Regions from separate parts of the Streptomyces sp. ME19-01-6 genome, predicted to be linked through region 1. Evidence: predicted binding sites of a transcription regulator. Region 1 holds the regulator's gene; each other region holds the start of a gene.
The links. Region 1 encodes HspR, which represses chaperone genes until heat shock. Its sites were predicted from a motif close to TTGAGNNNNNNNNNCTCAA; they were not measured.
Positions count from the first base shown of each region.

Region 2: a site for HspR is predicted at 3,920-3,938, ahead of lon (endopeptidase La). Genes of this name have one in related genera too.
Region 3: a site for HspR is predicted at 4,565-4,583, ahead of clpB (ATP-dependent chaperone ClpB). Genes of this name have one in related genera too.

Region 1 is NZ_JARAXF010000005.1:5,026-11,484, reverse strand. It holds gene PV419_RS13350 ((Fe-S)-binding protein) at 1-36, opposite strand, end outside; gene dnaK (molecular chaperone DnaK) at 328-2,193, shown strand; gene grpE (nucleotide exchange factor GrpE) at 2,190-2,837, shown strand; gene dnaJ (molecular chaperone DnaJ) at 2,874-4,049, shown strand; gene PV419_RS13330 (heat shock protein transcriptional repressor HspR) at 4,060-4,563, shown strand; gene PV419_RS13325 (Uma2 family endonuclease) at 4,707-5,354, shown strand; gene PV419_RS13320 (BTAD domain-containing putative transcriptional regulator) at 5,428-6,459, shown strand, end outside.
Region 2 is NZ_JARAXF010000003.1:243,080-249,538, forward strand. It holds gene PV419_RS07670 (MarR family winged helix-turn-helix transcriptional regulator) at 1-288, opposite strand, end outside; gene PV419_RS07675 (GH25 family lysozyme) at 546-1,388, shown strand; gene lon (endopeptidase La) at 1,468-3,897, opposite strand; gene PV419_RS07685 (RNA polymerase sigma factor) at 4,071-4,670, shown strand; gene PV419_RS07690 (zf-HC2 domain-containing protein) at 4,667-5,842, shown strand; gene PV419_RS07695 (ABC transporter ATP-binding protein) at 5,839-6,459, shown strand, end outside.
Region 3 is NZ_JARAXF010000024.1:127,387-133,845, reverse strand. It holds gene PV419_RS37885 (serine/threonine-protein kinase) at 1-1,719, shown strand, start outside; gene PV419_RS37880 (RNA polymerase sigma factor) at 1,741-3,003, opposite strand; gene PV419_RS37875 (YciI family protein) at 3,051-3,407, opposite strand; gene PV419_RS37870 (cupin domain-containing protein) at 3,676-4,044, shown strand; gene PV419_RS37865 (pyridoxamine 5'-phosphate oxidase family protein) at 4,100-4,504, opposite strand; gene clpB (ATP-dependent chaperone ClpB) at 4,649-6,459, shown strand, end outside.

The DNA of each region.
Region 1 (6,459 bases):
GAGGACCAGCGACACGATGATCGCGGCGAGTTGCATGGGGGCTCCTCGAACCTGCGAGAGCGGAATTACTAAGCAGTAACTTATCGGGTCTTGACCGAGATTACCCGGGGAAGCGGTGGCCCATGTAGTCGACCGGCCGGTGATCTGTGTCGCTTGCCTGCGTCGATAGGGGTTGCGCCCTCCCTTCCTCCTCCTCTTGTCCGTGTCCTGTCTATAAGCGCCACATAAAAGTTGAGTCGGCGAGACTCAGGTCTGTTGACACGGTGAAGTCGATCATGCACTCTTGAGTCTGTTCCACTCAATGCTGTGTAGTTGGAGGATTGCGAAATGGCTCGTGCGGTCGGCATCGACCTGGGTACGACGAACTCCGTCGTCAGTGTGCTCGAAGGCGGTGAGCCCACCGTCATCACCAACGCCGAGGGCGCCAGGACCACGCCGTCCGTCGTCGCCTTCGCCAAGAACGGCGAGGTCCTGGTCGGTGAGGTCGCCAAGCGCCAGGCGGTGACCAACGTGGACCGGACCATCCGGTCGGTCAAGCGCCACATGGGCACCGACTGGCAGATCAACCTCGACGGCAAGAACTTCAACCCGCAGCAGATGAGCGCCTTCATTCTGCAGAAGCTCAAGCGGGACGCCGAGTCGTACCTGGGTGAGAAGGTCGCGGACGCGGTCATCACCGTCCCGGCGTACTTCAACGACGCCGAGCGCCAGGCCACCAAGGAGGCCGGTGAGATCGCGGGCCTCAACGTCCTGCGTATCGTCAACGAGCCTACCGCCGCCGCCCTCGCCTACGGGCTCGAGAAGGACGACCAGACCATCCTGGTCTTCGACCTCGGCGGCGGCACCTTCGACGTCTCGCTGCTGGAGATCGGCGACGGCGTGGTGGAGGTCAAGGCCACCAACGGTGACAACCACCTCGGTGGTGACGACTGGGACCAGCGCGTCGTCGACTACCTGGTCAAGCAGTTCAACAACGGCCACGGCGTCGACCTGGCCAAGGACAAGATGGCCCTGCAGCGCCTCCGCGAGGCCGCTGAGAAGGCGAAGATCGAGCTCTCCAGCTCGACCGAGACCACCATCAACCTGCCCTACATCACGGCGTCCGCCGAGGGCCCGCTGCACCTGGACGAGAAGCTCACCCGCGCCCAGTTCCAGCAGCTGACCAGCGACCTGCTCGAGCGCTGCAAGGTCCCCTTCCACAACGTGATCAAGGACGCGGGCATCGCCCTCTCCGAGATCGACCACGTGGTCCTGGTCGGCGGCTCGACCCGCATGCCCGCCGTCGCCGAGCTCGTCAAGGAGCTGACCGGCGGCAAGGAGGCCAACAAGGGCGTCAACCCGGACGAGGTCGTCGCCATCGGCGCCTCGCTCCAGGCCGGTGTCCTCAAGGGTGAGGTCAAGGACGTCCTGCTGCTGGACGTCACCCCGCTGTCCCTCGGCATCGAGACCAAGGGCGGCATCATGACCAAGCTGATCGAGCGCAACACGACCATTCCGACCAAGCGCTCGGAGATCTTCACCACGGCCGAGGACAACCAGCCCTCCGTGCAGATCCAGGTCTACCAGGGCGAGCGCGAGATCGCGGCGTACAACAAGAAGCTCGGCATGTTCGAGCTGACCGGCCTGCCGCCGGCCCCGCGCGGCGTGCCGCAGATCGAGGTCACCTTCGACATCGACGCCAACGGCATCATGCACGTCGGAGCCAAGGACCTCGGCACCGGCAAGGAGCAGAAGATGACCGTCACCGGCGGCTCCGCGCTGCCGAAGGACGACATCGACCGCATGATGCGCGAGGCCGAGCAGTACGCGGAGGAGGACCACAAGCGCCGCGAGGCCGCCGAGACCCGCAACCAGGCCGAGCAGCTGGTCTATCAGACCGAGAAGTTCCTCAAGGACAACGAGGACAAGGTCCCCGGCGACGTCAAGACCGAGGTCGAGGAAGCGCTCGGCGAGCTGAAGGAGAAGCTCAAGGGCGACGACACCGCCGAGATCCGCACCGCCACCGAGAAGGTCGCGGCCGTCAGCCAGAAGCTGGGCCAGGCGCTCTACGCCAACGCCCAGGCGGACGGCGCGGGCGCGGCGGGTGCGGCGGGTGCGGCCGGCGACGGCCAGGCCAAGGCCGACGACGACGTCGTGGACGCCGAGATCGTGGACGACGAGAAGGCTGACAAGGGTCGGGGTGGTGCCGCGTGACGGAGGAGACCCCGGGCTTCGAGGAGCAGCCCGACGTCCCCTCCGAGGCCGCACAGACCCCTGACGATGCGGCCAAAGGTGGTGCCGGGTCCGCCGACAAGGCGGGCCCGGCAGCCCCCGCAGGGGACCTCGAGCAGGTGGCCATGCAGGCCCAGCTGGACCAGGTCCGTACCGCGCTCAACGAGCGGACGGCCGACCTCCAGCGGCTCCAGGCGGAGTACCAGAACTACCGGCGCCGGGTCGAGCGGGACCGGGTCACGGTCAAGGAGATCGCCGTGGCGAACCTCCTGACCGAGCTGCTGCCCGTGCTCGACGACATCGGCCGCGCCCGTGACCACGGCGAGCTCGTCGGCGGCTTCAAGTCCGTCGCCGAATCGCTGGAGGCGGTCGCGGGGAAGATGGGCCTCCAGCAGTTCGGCACGGAGGGCGAGCCCTTCGACCCGCTGGTGCACGAGGCCCTGATGCACTCGTACGCGCCGGACGTCACCGAAACCACGTGCGTGCAGATTCTGCAGCCGGGGTATCGAATCGGCGAGCGTACGATCCGCCCGGCGCGGGTCGCGGTCGCCGAGCCCCAGCCGGGTGCCCAGCCCAAGGGGGACGAGACGCCGGACGAGGAGAGCGGTGGCCCGGACGAGGGCTGACGTGACAGCGATGGCAGGAGAGGAGGGACGTCGAGGATGAGCACCAAGGACTTCGTGGAGAAGGACTACTACAAAGTCCTCGGCGTCCCCAAGGACGCCACCGAGGCGGAGATCAAGAAGGCGTACCGGAAGCTCGCCCGCGAGTTCCACCCGGACGCCAACAAGGGCGACGCCAAGGCCGAGGAGCGCTTCAAGGAGATCTCCGAGGCGAACGACGTCCTGGGCGACCCCAAGCGGCGCAAGGAGTACGACGAGGCGCGCGCCCTGTTCGGCACCGGCGGATTCCGCCCGGGGCCGGGCGCGGGCGGCACCGGCAGCTTCAACTTCGACCTGGGCGACCTCTTCGGCGGCGCCCAGCCCGGAGGCGGCGGCGCGGGCGGCTTCGGCGGCGGCCTCGGGGACGTCTTCGGCGGCCTCTTCAACCGCGGCACCTCCACCCGGGCCCAGCCGCGCCGCGGCCAGGACATCGAGAACGAGGTGACGCTGAGCTTCACCGAGGCGGTGGAGGGGGCCACGGTCCCGCTGCGGATCCCCAGCCCCGCGCCGTGCAAGGCCTGCTCGGGCACCGGCGACAAGAACGGCACCCCGCGTGTGTGCCCGACCTGCGTCGGCACCGGCCAGGTCAGCCGCGGCGGCGGGGGCGGCTTCTCGCTCACCGACCCGTGCGTGGACTGCCGCGGCCGCGGCCTGATCGCACAGAACCCCTGCGAGGTGTGCAAGGGCAGCGGCCGGGCCAGCAGCGCCCGCTCCATGCAGGTCCGGATCCCCGCGGGCGTCAGCGACGGCCAGCGGATCCGGCTGCGCGGCAAGGGCGCCCCGGGCGAGACCGGCGGGCCGGCCGGCGACCTGTATGTGGTGGTCCATGTGGCCCCCCACCCGGTCTTCGGCCGCAAGGGCGACAACCTCACCATCACCGTGCCCGTCACCCTCCCGGAGGCGGCACTCGGCGGCGAGATCAAGGTCCCCACGCTCGGCGGTCCCCCGGTCACCCTGAAGCTGCCGGCCGGCACGCCCAACGGCCGCACGATGCGCGCCCGCGGCAAGGGCGCCGTGCGCAAGGACGGCACCCGCGGCGACCTCCTGGTCACCGTCGAGGTCACCGTCCCCAAGGACCTCAGCGACAAGGCGCGCGAGGCGCTGGAGTCGTACCGGGAGGCGACCGCGGGGGAGGACCCGCGGGCGGAGCTGTTCCAGTCCGCGAAGGGAGCGTGACCCGATGGAGATGTATGGCCGAGGGCCCGGAGGCCCAGGAGGGCCCGGAGGCAGGGGCGGTACGGGCGGGGCCAGGAGCCGCAACCCGTACGAGCTGACCGACGAGTCCCCGGTGTACGTCATCTCGGTCGCCGCCCAGCTCTCCGGGCTGCACCCCCAGACCCTGCGCCAGTACGACCGGCTGGGCCTGGTCTCCCCCGACCGCACGGCCGGCCGCGGGCGCCGCTACTCCGCCCGCGACATCCAGCTGCTCCGCCAGGTGCAGCAGCTTTCCCAGGACGAGGGCATCAACCTCGCCGGCATCAAGCGCATCATCGAACTGGAGAACCAGGTCGCGGCCCTGCAGGAGCGCGTCGCCGAACTCCAGTCCGCGGTCGAGGGCGCGGCCGCGGCGATGCAACAGCGCGAAGCCGCGGTCCACGCCTCCTACCGCCGCGACCTGGTCCCCTACGACCAGGTCCGGCAGACCAGCGCGCTGGTGGTGTGGCGGCCGAAGCCCAAGCGGCCGGAGTAGCCTCCGGCCCCGCCCCGGCCTCACCCCATCGAGTGGCCCGGTGACCGATCCGTCGGTCGTCGGGCCTCTTTTCTGCCAGCGTGAGGGGTTGTCCGTGCCGCACGGACGCTCCTGGCCCACACTTGAGGAGGAGGTGCTGCGCCATGACCGCTCTCGCCCACGAGGCGCCTACGACGATGGAGGTGCCTGAGGACATGCTTCCCACCGAACTTGGTCTCGATGAGGCCCTGTGGCAGGCGTGGAAGTCTCTGGAACTCCCTGAGGGCTTTCGCGCGGAGATTGTCGAGGGGTTCATCGAGGTGTCGCCGACCGGACGTTTTAGCCATGGTCTGACCATCAATCGACTGCGCCGTGCCGTCGAGAGACACCTGGACGAGACTGATTTCGCCGCGTACCACGACATGAATGTCATCCACGGCATGAAGGTGTTGATCCCTGATGTGTTCGTAGCGCCCAGAGACGCCGAAGAGGGCCGGACCGAAGACGGCCTGGGCTTCACCGCCTCCACCGTGAAGCTCGTCGTCGAAGTCGTCTCCCCCGGCCACGAGAACCAGCAGCGCGACCGGGTCCGCAAGCGCCGCGCCTACGCACGCGCGGGCATCCCCGTCTACGTTCTGATCGACGACTACGACAACCACGGCACGGTGACCGTGCTGACCTCCCCCTCCCCGGGGGAGGAGACGTACGCCGCCTCCATCCGTGTTCCGTACGGCACCGAGGTGCAGATCCCGGAGGGCCCGGTGAAGGGCTTCGCGATCACGGAGGACATCACCGGCCCGCGTCTGACGTGACGGCGCACGGGTCCTGACTCCCGTCGCCGGGTCGGTGGCGGGAGTGCGCTGAGCCGTCGTCATAATCACCGGCATGCGGTTCGGAATCCTGGGCGAGATCCGGGCGTGGCGCGACGACGGGGCCGAGGCCGCGCTGGGCGGGCCGGCCCGACGGGCGTTGCTGGCGCTGCTGCTGGTCCGTCCCGGAGAGGTCGTGTCGATCGACCGGCTGGCCGACGAACTCGACCCGGGCGGAGCGCTGTCGGCGCACGCGCTGCAGTCGCAGGTGTCCAGGCTGCGCACTGCCCTGGGCCCGGCGGCGGCGATCGAGCGGGCCGGAGCGGGCTACCGGATCGTGGTGGCGCCCGATGACGTGGACGCCTGCCGGTTCGAGCGGCTGGCCCGGGAGGGCCGGGCCGCGCTGGGCGACGGTGACCCCGGGCGGGCGGTCGCGCTGCTGCGCGAGGCGCTGGAGCTGTGGCGGGGGCCCGCGTTGGCCGAGGTCGACGGGGGCGAGACGGCCCGGTCCGCCGCCGTGCGGCTGGAGGAGCTCCGGCTCGGGGCGCTCGAGGACCGGGTCGAGGGCGAGCTGCGGCTCGGCGAGCATCGCGCGGCCGTACCGGAGTTGCGTGAGCTGGTCGGCCGCCATCCGCTCAGGGAGCGGCCGGCGGGGCTGCTGATGCGCGCGCTGTTCGCGGAGGGCGGGCAGGCCGAGGCGCTGGTGGTGTTCGAGGAGACCAGGAGGCGCCTGGCCGAGGAACTGGGCGCCGATCCCTCGGCCGAACTCGCCGCGCTGCACCGGGAGCTGCTGAGCGCCGACCCGTCGCCCTCGCCCGTCGCGCCGCCCGCCCAGCTGACGTCCTTCGTGGGCCGGGCCGAGGAGCTGACCGAAATCGCCGAGCTGTTGCGGGTGGCCCGGCTGGTCACGCTGGTCGGGCCGGGCGGGGTCGGCAAGACCCGGCTGTCGGTGGAGGTCGCGGGGGTCGCGGAGGGCGAGGTGTGCTTCGTGGAGCTGGCTCCGCTGCGCGACGGCGCGGGCCTGCCCCAGGCGCTGCTGGCCGCGCTCGGCCTGCGCGGGAACGGGCTCCAGCCGGGAGGCGGCCCCCACACGCCGGTAGACCGTCTG
Region 2 (6,459 bases), on a different contig from region 1:
GGCCCGGCCGTCGGCGGGGTCGGGGGCCCGGGCCACCAGCCCGAGGTCCTCCAGCGCCCGCAGCTGGCGGCTCATGGTCGCCTTGCCGACGCCGAAGTAGGCCGCGAGATCCGTGGCCCGCTGCTGTCCGGCGTCTTCCAGCCGCATCAGCAGTCCGTACGCGGCGGATTCCAGCTCCGGGTGGACTTCCCGGGCCAATTCACCCGAAGAGGCGCGGGCTCGACGAAGGAAAACCGCCAATTCGCGCTCCAGAGCCAGGAATGCATGGTCTACACCAATTCCGCCCATGGTGCGTTCCTCACCCCCCTCGGGGGGCAATGCCCCGTTGTTGTGCACGTCAGAGCCCTCTCCGGATTTTCACGGCGTGAAATTTTCTTTCAGGCGCGGCCGTCGCCGCAGCTCCGTCAGTATTTCGCAGGATTAGACCAACGGCAGCAACCCTCCCCCCTTCCGCGCCGCGTATCTACGCCCGTAGCGTCCTACCTGACATGGCCATTCCAATGACATGTGCACCTCTCCCCACACGAGGCCCTCGGAGGCACGCCATGCCCAAGCACAGACCTGGTACGACCCGGCGCACCCTGACCGCGCTTGGCGGCATTCTCGCCGGTCTTCTCGCGATGAGCTTCACGCTCTCCGGTCCGGCTTCGGCCGCCGAGAGCGGAAAGGCCATCCCCCACCCCGAGGACGACTGGGCGGGCTCCCAGATACTTAAGCACGAAGGCGGTTCCACGACCGGTGAGGAGCCGCCCGGGCTGCTTGCCACCGTCGAAGGCGTGGACGTCAGCAGCCACCAGGGCAACGTCGCCTGGTCGACGCTCTGGAGCAGCGGAGTCCGCTTCGCCTACGTCAAGGCGACGGAGGGCACCACCTACACCAACCCGTACTTCTCGCAGCAGTACACCGGGTCGTACAACGTCGGCATGATCCGCGGGTCGTACCACTTCGCGCTGCCGGACAACTCCAGCGGTGCGGCGCAGGCCACGTACTTCGTCAACCACGGCGGTGGCTGGTCGAAGGACGGCAAGACGCTCCCCGGCGCGCTCGACATGGAGTACAACCCCTACGGCGCGACCTGCTACGGCAAGAGCGCGAGCGCGATGGTCAGCTGGATCAAGGACTTCACCACCACGTACAAGTCGCTCACCGGGCGCGACGCGGTGATCTACACCTCGACGAGCTGGTGGAAGAGCTGCACGGGCAACTCCAGCGCCTTCGGCGGCACCAACCCGCTGTGGATCCCGCGCTACGGCTCCTCGGTCGGTGAACTCCCGGCGGGCTGGGGCTTCCACACCATCTGGCAGTACACCTCGTCGGGCGCGACGGTCGGCGACCACAACAAGTTCAACGGCGCGATCGACCGCGTCCAGGCCCTCGCCAACGGCTGAGCCCCACCCTCGGCGCTTCGCCCTCCGCCGTACGGACCCGGCTGTCCGTACGGCGGAGGGCGTCGGCTGTTCGGGCCCGTCACGCCGCCACGGGAACCTCCGGGGTGGCCGACGTGGCCGACGTGGCCGCCGGGGTGAGGGCCACTTCCAGGACCCGGCGGACGTCCGAGACCGGGTGGACCTCCAGCTTGTCCAGGACCTCGGCGGGGACGTCGTCGAGGTCGGGCTCGTTGCGCTTGGGGATGATCACGGTGGTCACCCCGGCCCGGTGCGCCGCCAGCAGCTTCTGCTTGACGCCGCCGATGGGCAGCACCCGCCCGGTCAGCGAGACCTCGCCGGTCATCGCCACGTCCGGGCGCACCTGGCGGCCGGAGAGCAGCGAGGCCAGGGCCGTGGTCATGGTGATACCCGCGCTCGGGCCGTCCTTGGGCACCGCGCCCGCCGGGACGTGCAGGTGGATGCCGCGCTCCTTGAGGTCACCGACCGGAAGCTCCAGCTCCGCGCCGTGCGAGCGCAGGAAGGAGAGCGCGATCTGGGCGGACTCCTTCATCACGTCGCCCAGCTGGCCGGTGAGGGTCAGCCCCGCGCCGCCCGTCTCCGGGTCGGCCAGGGACGCCTCGACGAACAGCACATCGCCACCCGCGCCGGTGACCGCGAGCCCGGTCGCCACGCCCGGCACGGCGGTGCGCCGCTCGGCCGGGTCCTGGGCGGACTCGGGGGTGTGGTGCGGACGGCCGATGAGCGGCCGCAGCTCGCCGGTGCCGACCGTGAAGGGCAGCTCGCGCTCGCCCAGCTCGTGCTGGGCCGCCACCTTGCGCAGCAGCCGCGCGATGGAGCGCTCCAGGGTCCGTACGCCCGCCTCGCGGGTGTACTCCCCGGCCAGCTTGCGCAGCGCGTCGTCCTCCAGCGTCACCTCGCCCGGCTCCAGGCCGGCCCGCTCCAGCTGGCGGGGCAGCAGGTGGTCGCGGGCGATGGTGACCTTCTCGTCCTCGGTGTAGCCGTCCAGGCGCACCAGCTCCATGCGGTCGAGCAGCGCCTCGGGGATGGCCTCCAGGACGTTGGCCGTCGCGAGGAAGACCACGTCGCTCAGGTCGAGTTCGACCTCCAGGTAGTGGTCGCGGAAGGTGTGGTTCTGCGCCGGGTCCAGGACCTCCAGGAGGGCCGCGGCGGGGTCGCCGCGGAAGTCGGAGCCGACCTTGTCGATCTCGTCGAGGAGGACGACCGGGTTCATCGAGCCCGCCTCCTTGACGGCTCGTACGATCCGGCCGGGCAGCGCCCCGACGTATGTACGCCGGTGGCCGCGGATCTCCGCCTCGTCGCGGACGCCGCCGAGCGCGACGCGCACGAACTTCCGCCCCATCGCGCGGGCGACCGACTCGCCCAGCGACGTCTTGCCGACGCCGGGCGGGCCCACCAGAGCCAGCACCGCGCCGCCCCGGCGGCCGCCGACCACACCCAGGCCGCGGTCGGCGCGGCGCTTGCGCACCGCCAGGTACTCGGTGATCCGCTCCTTGACGTCCTCCAGGCCCGCGTGGTCGGCGTCGAGCACGGCCTTGGCGCCGGCGATGTCGTACGCGTCCTCGGTGCGCTCGTTCCAGGGCAGCTCCAGGACGGTGTCCAGCCAGGTGCGGATCCAGCTGCCCTCGGGGCTCTGGTCGGAGGCCCGCTCCAGCTTGTCGACCTCCTTGAGCGCGGCTTCCCTGACCTTCTCCGGCAGGTCGGCGGCCTCCACCCGGGCCCGGTAGTCGTCGGACTCGTCTTCCGGGTCGCCGTTGAGCTCGGCCAGCTCCTTGCGGACCGCCTCCAGCTGCCGCCGCAGCAGGAACTCGCGCTGCTGCTTGTCGACGCCCTCCTGGACATCCTTGGCGATCGACTCGGCGACGTCCTGCTCGGCGAGGTGTTCACTCAGCCAGCCGACGGCCAGCTTGAGGCGCGCCACCGGGTCGGCCGTCTCCAGCAGCTCCACGCGCTGCTGGACCGACAGGAACGGCGAGTAGCCGGAGTTGTCGGCCAGCTGGCCGACGTCGTCGATCTGCTGCACCCGGTCCACGACCTGCCAGGCGCCGCGCTTGCGCAGCCAGCTGGTGGTCAGCGCCTTGTACTCCTTGACCAGCTCCGAGACGGCACCGGGCAACGGGTCCGGAACGATCTCCTCGACCTGGGTGCCCTCCACCCACAGGGCGGCCCCGGGACCGGTCGTCCCCGCGCCTATGCGCACCCGGCGCACCCCGCGGATCAGCGCGCCCGGGTCGCCGTCGGAGAGCCGGCCCACCTGCTCGACCGTGCCGAGCGTGCCCATGCCCGCGTACGTCCCGTCGATGCGCGGCACGAGCAGGACGCGCGGCTTGCCGCCGCCGCTGCCGCTTGATCGGGCGGCGGCCTGTGCGGCCTCCACCGCGGCTCGTACCTCACTGTCGGACAGGTCCAGCGGCACCACCATGCCGGGCAGCACCACCTCGTCATCGAGGGGCAGCACGGGCAGGGTGAGCGGTGTGGACGTGGAAGCCATGATCTCCCCTTCGGCAGGCAAGTTGAGCTATGCAGACTCAATGCGCGGAGGCCCACCGATGTTCCCGGCCCGTTGTTCGCTCTGAGCGATCACCCGTTCCTGCGGTGCGTCAGCGGAACGTGAACCGTCACCCCTTCGGTAAGCGATAGAGGGGCGTGAGACTGTTCCGCCCGATGGGGTCAGACCGAAGCGACGGGGAGTTGCTGCGAGCCGTCGCGCGGGGAGACGCGCAGGCGCTCGCCACGCTCTACGACCGGCACGCGGGCTGGCTGCACGCGCGCCTCACGCGCCGCTGCCACGACCCCGAGACCGTACGCGAGGTCCTGCAGGACACCTTCGTCACGGCCTGGCGCACGGCCGGCGCGCACCGCGGCGGCGAGGCGGGCGGCTGGCTGTGGACCATCGCCGCCCGCCGCCTCGTCGACGCCCAGCGCGCCGCCACCCGCGCCGCCCAGGCCCAGGCCGCCCACGCCCGCCACCAGCCGGACCCGGCCCACGCCACGGCCCCCTCCGCGGAGGAGCGGGCCCTCGACGCACTGGAGTACGGCGACGTCGGCACCGCCCTCGACCGCCTCTCCCCCGAACTGCGCGCCGTCCTGCGCGCCACGGTCGTCGACGGGCTCACCACCCGCGAGGCCGCGCAGCTCCTCGGCATCCCCGAAGGCACCGTCAAAACCCGCGCCCAACGCGCCCGAAGAGAACTCCGCGCCGCCCTCACCGAGCGGCGCACCACACCCCCGCACCTCCTGGACGCTCTCGGAGGCACCGCATGACGCGCCGGCGACTGACGAACCGCGGCGGCCCCGCCGCCACCTGGCACGTGACACCCGCACACGCGGCGTCCTACGCCGACGGCTCGCTGCCGGAGACCGACGCGTGGTCGGTCGAGAAACACGTCGAGGCCTGCGCGACCTGCGCGGAGCGCGTCTCGGCCGCCGTCCGCGAAGGCGCGGCGGCGCCCGCGCTGGCGGAGATCCGGGCGACGGTGCTGACCTTGGCGGGGGCGCAGGCGCAGGCCCAGGCGCCCAACGATGCGCTTGCCGGGACGGGGGCCGGGGTCGCAGCCGGGGCCGGGGCTGCGACCGGGACCGGGGCCACAGCCGCGACCGCAGCCGCAGCCGGGGTCGGCGGCGCGGCTCCGGCCGTGGGGGCGGCACGACACGGCGGGGAAGCCGTCGCGTCAGGCGCAATGGCCGCCCCCCATACCGCCGGCCGGGAGGGCCCAGCCGGCATCGGCGACGCCGCTCCCGTCGCCGGGCGGCGCCGCTCCCTGCTGGGCCTCGGCCGGGGGCCCGCCCGGGGCCCCCGGGCGTGGATGGTGTGGGCCGCGGGGCCCGCGGTGCGCGGGCCTTGGCTGGTCGCGCTGCTCGTGACGGGGGTCGTCGCGGCCGGGGCCGCGCGGGCCGCGGGGGTCTCCGGTGTGCGGCCGCTGTTGCTGGCGCTCGCGCCCGTACTGCCGTCCGCCGGGGTGGCCGTCTCGTACGGGCGGCACGCCGACCCCATGCATGAGCTCGCCGCGTCCACGCCATCCGGCGGTCTGCGGCTGCTGCTGACCCGTACGGCGGTCGTACTCGCCGTGTCCGTGCCGCTGCTGACCCTCGTCGGGCAGCTGCTGCCCGCGGCCGCCGGGGCGCCCGCGGCCTCGGCCTGGCTGCTGCCCGGGCTCGCGCTCACGCTCGCCGCGCTCGCCCTCGCCTCGTACGTCGGCTGCCGGATCGCCACCTGTGCGGTCACCGCGGGCTGGCTGCTGGCCGTCGGTGCCCCGGCGGCCCTCGCACACTCCGGTGACCCCCAGGGACCCACCCTCGGGGGCGCCGTGTCCGATTCCCTCGCCACTGTCCTCTCCGGCCCCGCCGCTCAGGGCGGCTGGGCAGCGGCGGCGGCTGTCTGCGCGGGGCTGCTGGCCCTGCGCCGTACCTCCTTCGACCATCTGGAGCGCATGTGACCAGCGCCGTCTCCGTCCGTGTCCACGGGTTGACGGTCCGGCACCGCCGGACCACCGCCCTCGACGCCGTCGACCTCGCCTTCGGGACCGGTGTCCATGGCCTGCTCGGCCCCAACGGGGCGGGCAAGACCTCCCTGATCCGCGTTCTCGCGACGGTCGCCGCGCCCACCGCCGGGCGCGTGGAGCTGCTCGGCGGCGACATCTCGGCGCCCGCGCACCGGACCGCCGTACGCCGCAGGCTCGGCTATCTGCCGCAGGAGTTCGGCTACTACCCAGGCTTCACGGTGCGCGAGTTCGTCGCCTACATGGCGTGGCTGAAGGAGATACCGCGCGCGGACGCCCCCGCCGCGGTCGAACGCGCCGTCGCGCGGGTCGGGCTCGCCGACCGCATCGACGCGAAGGTCCGCAGCCTGTCGGGGGGCATGGTGCGGCGCGTCGGCATCGCGCAGGCGATCGTCAACGACCCGGCCGTGCTGTTCCTGGACGAGCCGACGGCCGGTCTCGACCCGGAGCAGCGGGTGGACTTCCGGGCGCTGCTGCGCGAGCTGGGCCGTAACGCGACGGTGCTCGTCTCCACCCATCTGGTGGAGGACGTCGCCGCGGCGTGCACGGAGGTC
Region 3 (6,459 bases), on a different contig from region 1:
GCCCGGGCGCTGGCTCGGCTCAGTCACCGTCATGTGGTGACGATCCATCAGATCATTGACGGGGGCGAGGATTCCTACCCCTGGCTCGTGATGGAGCTGGTGCCGGGTGGCAGCCTGGCGGAGCTGTTGGACGAGGGGTCGCTGCTGACACCGGAGGAGGCCGCCCGGATGGCCCGCCAGGTGTTGGCCGCGCTGCGCGCCGCGCACGCCGCCGGCATCTGTCACCGCGACGTGAAGCCGGCCAACGTGATGCTGCGTCCGGACGGCGACGCGGTGCTCACCGACTTCGGCATCGCCGCCCTCCAGCGAACCGGCCCGGTGGAGGGCGCGGTTGGCTCCGCGCCGCTGACCGCGACCGGGGAACTCATCGGCACGCCCGACTACCTCGCCCCCGAACGGATCCTGGGCACGGACGACGACCCCGCCTCGGATCTGTGGTCGCTGGGCATGATGCTGTACGTCTGCGTCGAGGGCCACAACCCGCTGCGCAGGCCGACCCAGCTGGCCACGGTCGTGGCCGTCCTGGACGGCGAGGTGCCGCCGCCGGTCCGGGCCGGGGCCCTGGCGCCCGTGCTGATGGAGCTCCTCGTACCGGACCCGGCGGCGCGGCCCTCGGCCGAGCGGCTCGACGCGATGCTGGCCGCCGTCGCGGAGGGCGGTGCGGGCGCGACGGTCAGGCTCTCCGAGGCGGACCAGCCCACCCAGACCGCCCGGGTTCCGGCTCCGGAGCCGGGCCCCGTACCACCGTCCACCGCCCCGTCTCGCCGTAGGCGTTCCTGGCTGATCGCGGGGGCGGCGGCCGTGGCCGCCGTGCTCATCGGGGTCACGACGTACGTCCTGGGCGGCAATGGCGGCAATGGCGGCAATGGCGGAGAGTCGAAGGGCGGGGGCAAGGCCACGAGCCAGTCGAACAAGCTCAAGCTCGTCACGCCCGGAACTCTCACGGTCGCCGTGGATGGCGTCAGAAGCGGTAGCGCGCATAACCTCGCAGCCGCCGCCGACGACAGCGGCTGGCTCGACAAGGCCACGGTCGAGGACAGAGACGTCACCGCGAAGCCCGGCGACTGGGTGGGTCTCGACCCTGACCTGGCCAAAGCGCTCGGCGACCAACTCGGTCAGCGGGTGAAGATCGTCGGCATTGAAGTGTTCGGGCCAGGCAACCCGTTTGAGTCGCTTGGCGCACAGTACGACATGGTCATGCCGAGCTCGGAGTACTCCTCCTTCGACGCGAAGGAACGGGAGAGCGTCGACTTCGTTCACTACTTCGACTCCGGATACACGGCCTACACCGCGTGGAAGACGGCCCAGGGCATCCATTCGTGGGCCGACCTCTGCGGCATGCGTGTCGACTCCGACGCTGAGGAAGCGGTCCAGGCCGCGTCCTACAAGGAGTGCGGCCCGGACCCGATCAAGCAGACCTCGTGGGACCCCTTCACGTCCTCGGCCCGTCTCCGTGACGGCTCCATAGACGCGGTGGTCACCGACCTTCCGTTCGCCGTCCACGAGGCGAAGGACTCCAAAGGCGCCTTCCACCTGCCAAAGGGCGACCTGGTCAAGGAGGCCCCCATCGGCCTCGCCGTGGACAGGGCCAACCCCGCGCTGCGCGACGCCCTGCGAAAGGCCCTCAACGCGCTCATGGACAGCGGCGAGTACCGCGAGATCCTCACCGACTGGGACCTCGAGGACGGAGCCGTCACCAGCGCCCGGATCCTCGGCTGAGCGAGCGACCGGCCGCCCCCTTCATCTCCCTTCCCCGCCGCAGGAGCCGCAGCGGGCGGCCCGTTCCAGGAGGAGTCGGCGTTCGCGGGCGTTGTGGGTCTGGGTGGCCGCGCGCTCGAATTCGGCGCGGGCCTCCGCCCCGCGGCCCAGGCGTTCCAGGAGGTCGCCGCGGACGCTGGGGAGCAGGTGGTAGTCCTTCAGGGCCGGTTCGTCGGCGAGGGCGTCGATGAGGGGGAGGGCGGCCGCGGGGCCTTCGGACATGGAGACGGCGACGGCTCGGTTGAGTTCGATCACGGGGGAGGGGGTGAGGGCCATCAGCCGGCCGTAGAGGGTGGCGATCGTGGCCCAGTCGGTGTCCTCGTAGCGGATCGCCTGGGTGTGGCAGGCGGCGATGGCGGCCTGGAGGGAGTAGGGGCCGTGGCCGGCGCGGTGGAGGGCTTCGACGCCGCGGCGGATGAGGGGGCGGTTCCATTTGGCGCGGTTCTGGTCGGCGAGGAGTACGGGTTCGCCGTCGGGGCCGGTGCGGGCCGGGATGCGGGAGGCCTGGAACTCCAGGAGCGCGGCGAGGCCGTGGGCCTCGGGTTCCCTGGGCATGAGGCCGGCCAGGACGCGGGCCAGGCGGAGGGCGTCCTCGCACAGGGCGGGGCGGACCAGGTCGTCGCCGGCCGTGGCGGCGTAGCCCTCGTTGAAGATGAGGTAGATGACTTCGAGGACGGAGGCGAGGCGGGCGGCGCGGTCGGCGCCGTACGGGACCTCGAAGGGGACGTCGGCCTTGGCGAGCGCGCGTTTGGCGCGGACGATCCGCTGGGCGACGGTCGGCTCCGGGGCCAGGAAGGCGCGGGCGATCTCCTGGGTGGTGAGCCCGCCCAGCAGCCGCAGGGTGAGGGCGGCCCGGGCCTCGGTCGACAGGACGGGGTGGCAGGCGGTGAAGATCAGCCGGAGCAGGTCGTCGTCGATGTCCTCGGCGGGGTCCTCGGAGTACTCGGGTGGCTGGGCTTCCGTGAGGGACCGGCCGACCTCGGCCAGCTTGCGCGCGTAGGTCTCCTTGCGGCGTATGAGGTCGATCGCGCGGTGTTTGGCGGTGGCCATGAGCCAGGCGCCCGGCTTGTCCGGGACGCCCGACTCCGGCCACTGCTCCAGCGCGGCGACCAGAGCGTCCTGCGCGAGTTCTTCGGCGATGCCCACATCCCGCACGATGCGAGTGACACCGGCGATGATCCGCGCGGACTCGATTCTGAAGACCGCTTCGATCGCTTGGCCCGCTTCAGAGCTTGCTCCCGTCACGTTCACCCATCAGAGCAGCCGCACGGGAGCGGGGCAAGCGCGGTCGATCAGCCTTCGGCGATCTCGCGGACCTCGGCGGTGATGGTCCAGTAGTCCTCGTGGGTCTGCAGGAACCGCTTGGTCCACTCCAGGGCCTCGGCCTTGTCCTTGGCCTGGACGATGGAGTAGCCGCCGATGACCTCCTTGCTCTCCGTGAAGGGCCCGTCGGTGTAGCTGAGCTTGCCGCCGGACCAGGTGACCCGGGTGCCCTCGGAGGTCGGGGTGAGCCCGGCGGTGTCCAGCATCACCCCGGCCTTGGTGATCTCCTCCAGCAGCGCGCCCATGCGCTCCATGAGCTCGGGGCTGGGGCCCTCGGCGGGGGCGTTCTTCTCGTCGATGCGGATCAGCGTCATGAAGCGCGGCATGGGTGACTCCTGGGGGAGGTGAGGGCGGGGGCTCTCCCTGCCTCTCACCCTTGCGTCGAACGGGAGAAGGCCGGATCGACAGCTCCGGCAAAAACTCTTGAAGGAGTTTTCCTCCCGCCGGGCCCGGGCGGGGCGGCGGGCGCGGGATGTGTGGATCAGGGTGCGTCACCCGCGGGCGGCGGGGCATCGGCACCGGGATGAGTGATGAGGATGCACGCTTCTGGCCGTTCGAGGCGCACGATGGGAGTACGGCACAGGAGGTACCGCCATGTTGGAAGTCAAGACGATCGAAAAGCCCGACGAGCGGCGCGACTTTCCCCGGGGCCACTTGGAGGTCCTGCACCTGAGCGGTCTCGATTTCGCCGTAGGCACCTTCGAGCCCGGCTGGCGCTGGACGGAGTCCGTCCGGGAGATAGCCGGGACGGACAGCTGCCAGGTGCCGCACCGCGGGATCGTGACCCAGGGGCGGATGCGCATCCGGATGGACGACGGGGCGGAGTCCGAAGTCGGACCCGGCGATGTCTTCGTCGTCCCGCCGGGGCATGACGCCCGGGTGGTCGGTGACGAGGCCGTCGTCCTGTACGACTTCGCCGGCGAGATGGCCACCGAGTACGCGCAGGCGAAAGGTCCGAGCTGAATGGCGATGGGGGAAGGGGGCGTCGCCGGGCGCGGCTCGGCGTCGCCCCTCGTGCTCACGCCCGGCCCAGCGCCCTGGTGAGCGTGATCTCGATCAGCACCCGGTCCGGGTTGGGGGACGGGGTGCGTTCGTAGCGCGCGGCGTAGCGCCGCTCCGCGTCCTCGATGAGCTCCTTCTCGGTACGGATCACCGCCCGGCCCTCGAGCGTGGCCCACCGCTTCCCGGCCATCTGGCAGACGGCGACGGGCGCGCCGGAGGGGCCGGCCGCCTGGATGTGGGCGACCTTACGGCTGTGCTTGTTGGTGATGACGCGAGCGATTCCGGCCGTCGGGTCGTATGTCACACCGACGGGGACCACATGCGGCGTGCCGTCGGGGCGCGGTGTGGTCAGGGTGCACACATGGCGCTCGCGCCAGAAGGCGAGGTAGGCGGGGCCGGGGTCGCGGGGGTCGAGGGCCATGACGGCCAATCTATCGACTCTGTCATCGATCAAGACCGTTGCTCTCTCGACCCTTCACACTTGAGTGGAATAGACTCAACTTTACGGATGTTGGGTGCGGCAGGGATTGGGTGCCGCCAGCGCGATGAGGAGGAGCACGGGGACGTGGACGCCGAGCTGACCAACAAGAGCCGGGCGGCGGTGAGCGCCGCCAATGACCGCGCCGTCTCCGCGGGACACGCGGACCTGACGCCCGCGCATCTGCTGCTGGCCCTGCTGCAGGGCCAGGACAACGAGAATCTGATGGACCTGCTGGCGGCCGTGGACACCGACGTGGCCGTCGTACGCGACGGCGCCGAGCGGCTGCTGGCCGGGCTGGCCAGTGTGCGCGGGTCGACCGTCGCCCCGCCGCAGCCGAACCGCGAGCTGCTGGCGGTGCTCGCGGACGCCGCGCAGCGCGCCAAGGACCTGGGCGACGACTACGTCTCCACCGAGCACCTGCTGATCGGCATCGCCGCCAAGGGCGGCCGGGCCGGGGAGCTGCTGGCGGAACAGGGGGCGGGCGCCAAGAAGCTGCTCGCCGCGTTCGAGAAGGCGAGGGGCGGACAGCGGGTGACCAACACGGACCCGGAGGGCACGTACAAGGCCCTGGAGAAGTTCGGCACCGACTTCACCGCCGCCGCGCGCGACGGCAAGCTCGACCCGGTCATCGGCCGGGACCAGGAGATCCGCCGCGTCGTGCAGGTGCTGTCGCGGCGCACCAAGAACAACCCGGTGCTGATCGGCGAGCCCGGCGTCGGCAAGACGGCCGTGGTGGAGGGCCTGGCGCAGCGGATCGTCAAGGGCGATGTGCCCGAGAGCCTGCGGAACAAGCGGCTGGTGGCGCTGGACCTGGGCGCGATGGTCGCGGGCGCCAAGTACCGCGGTGAGTTCGAGGAGCGGCTGAAGACCGTCCTGGCCGAGATCAAGTCCAGCGACGGGCAGATCATCACCTTCATCGACGAGCTGCACACCGTGGTCGGCGCGGGCGCCGGCGGCGACTCGGCGATGGACGCGGGCAACATGCTCAAGCCGATGCTCGCCCGCGGCGAGCTGCGCATGGTGGGCGCCACCACGCTCGACGAGTACCGCGAGCGGATCGAGAAGGACGCCGCGCTGGAGCGCCGCTTCCAGCAGGTGCTGGTCGCCGAGCCGACCGTCGAGGACACGGTGGCCATCCTGCGCGGGCTCAAGGGCCGCTACGAGGCGCACCACAAGGTGCAGATCGCGGACGGCGCGCTGGTCGCCGCCGCCACCCTGTCCGACCGCTACATCACCTCCCGCTTCCTCCCCGACAAGGCCATCGACCTGGTCGACGAGGCGGCGTCCCGGCTGCGCATGGAGATCGACTCCTCGCCCGTCGAGATCGACGAGCTCCAGCGCTCGGTCGACCGGATGAAGATGGAGGAGATGGCGCTCGCCCGGGAGACCGACGAGGCCAGTCGGCAGCGGCTGGAGAAGCTGCGCCGCGACCTCGCCGACAAGGAGGAGGAGCTGCGCGGGCTGACCGCGCGCTGGGAGAAGGAGAAGCAGGGCCTCAACCGGGTCGGCGAGCTGAAGGAGAAGCTCGACGAGTTGCGCGGGCAGGCCGAGCGGGCCCAGCGCGACGGGGACTTCGACACCGCCTCCAAGCTGCTGTACGGGGAGATCCCGGCGCTCGAGCGCGAGCTGGAGGAGGCCTCCGAGGCCGAGGCCGAGGTCCAGGAGGGCCGCGGCACGATGGTCAAGGAGGAGGTCGGCCCCGACGATGTGGCCGATGTGGTCGCGTCCTGGACCGGGATCCCCGCCGGGCGGCTGCTGGAGGGCGAGACCCAGAAGCTGCTGCGCATGGAGGATGAGCTCGGCAAGCGGCTGATCGGCCAGAACGAGGCCGTACGGGCCGTCTCCGATGCGGTGCGCCGCACCCGGGCCGGCATCGCCGACCCGGACCGGCCGAC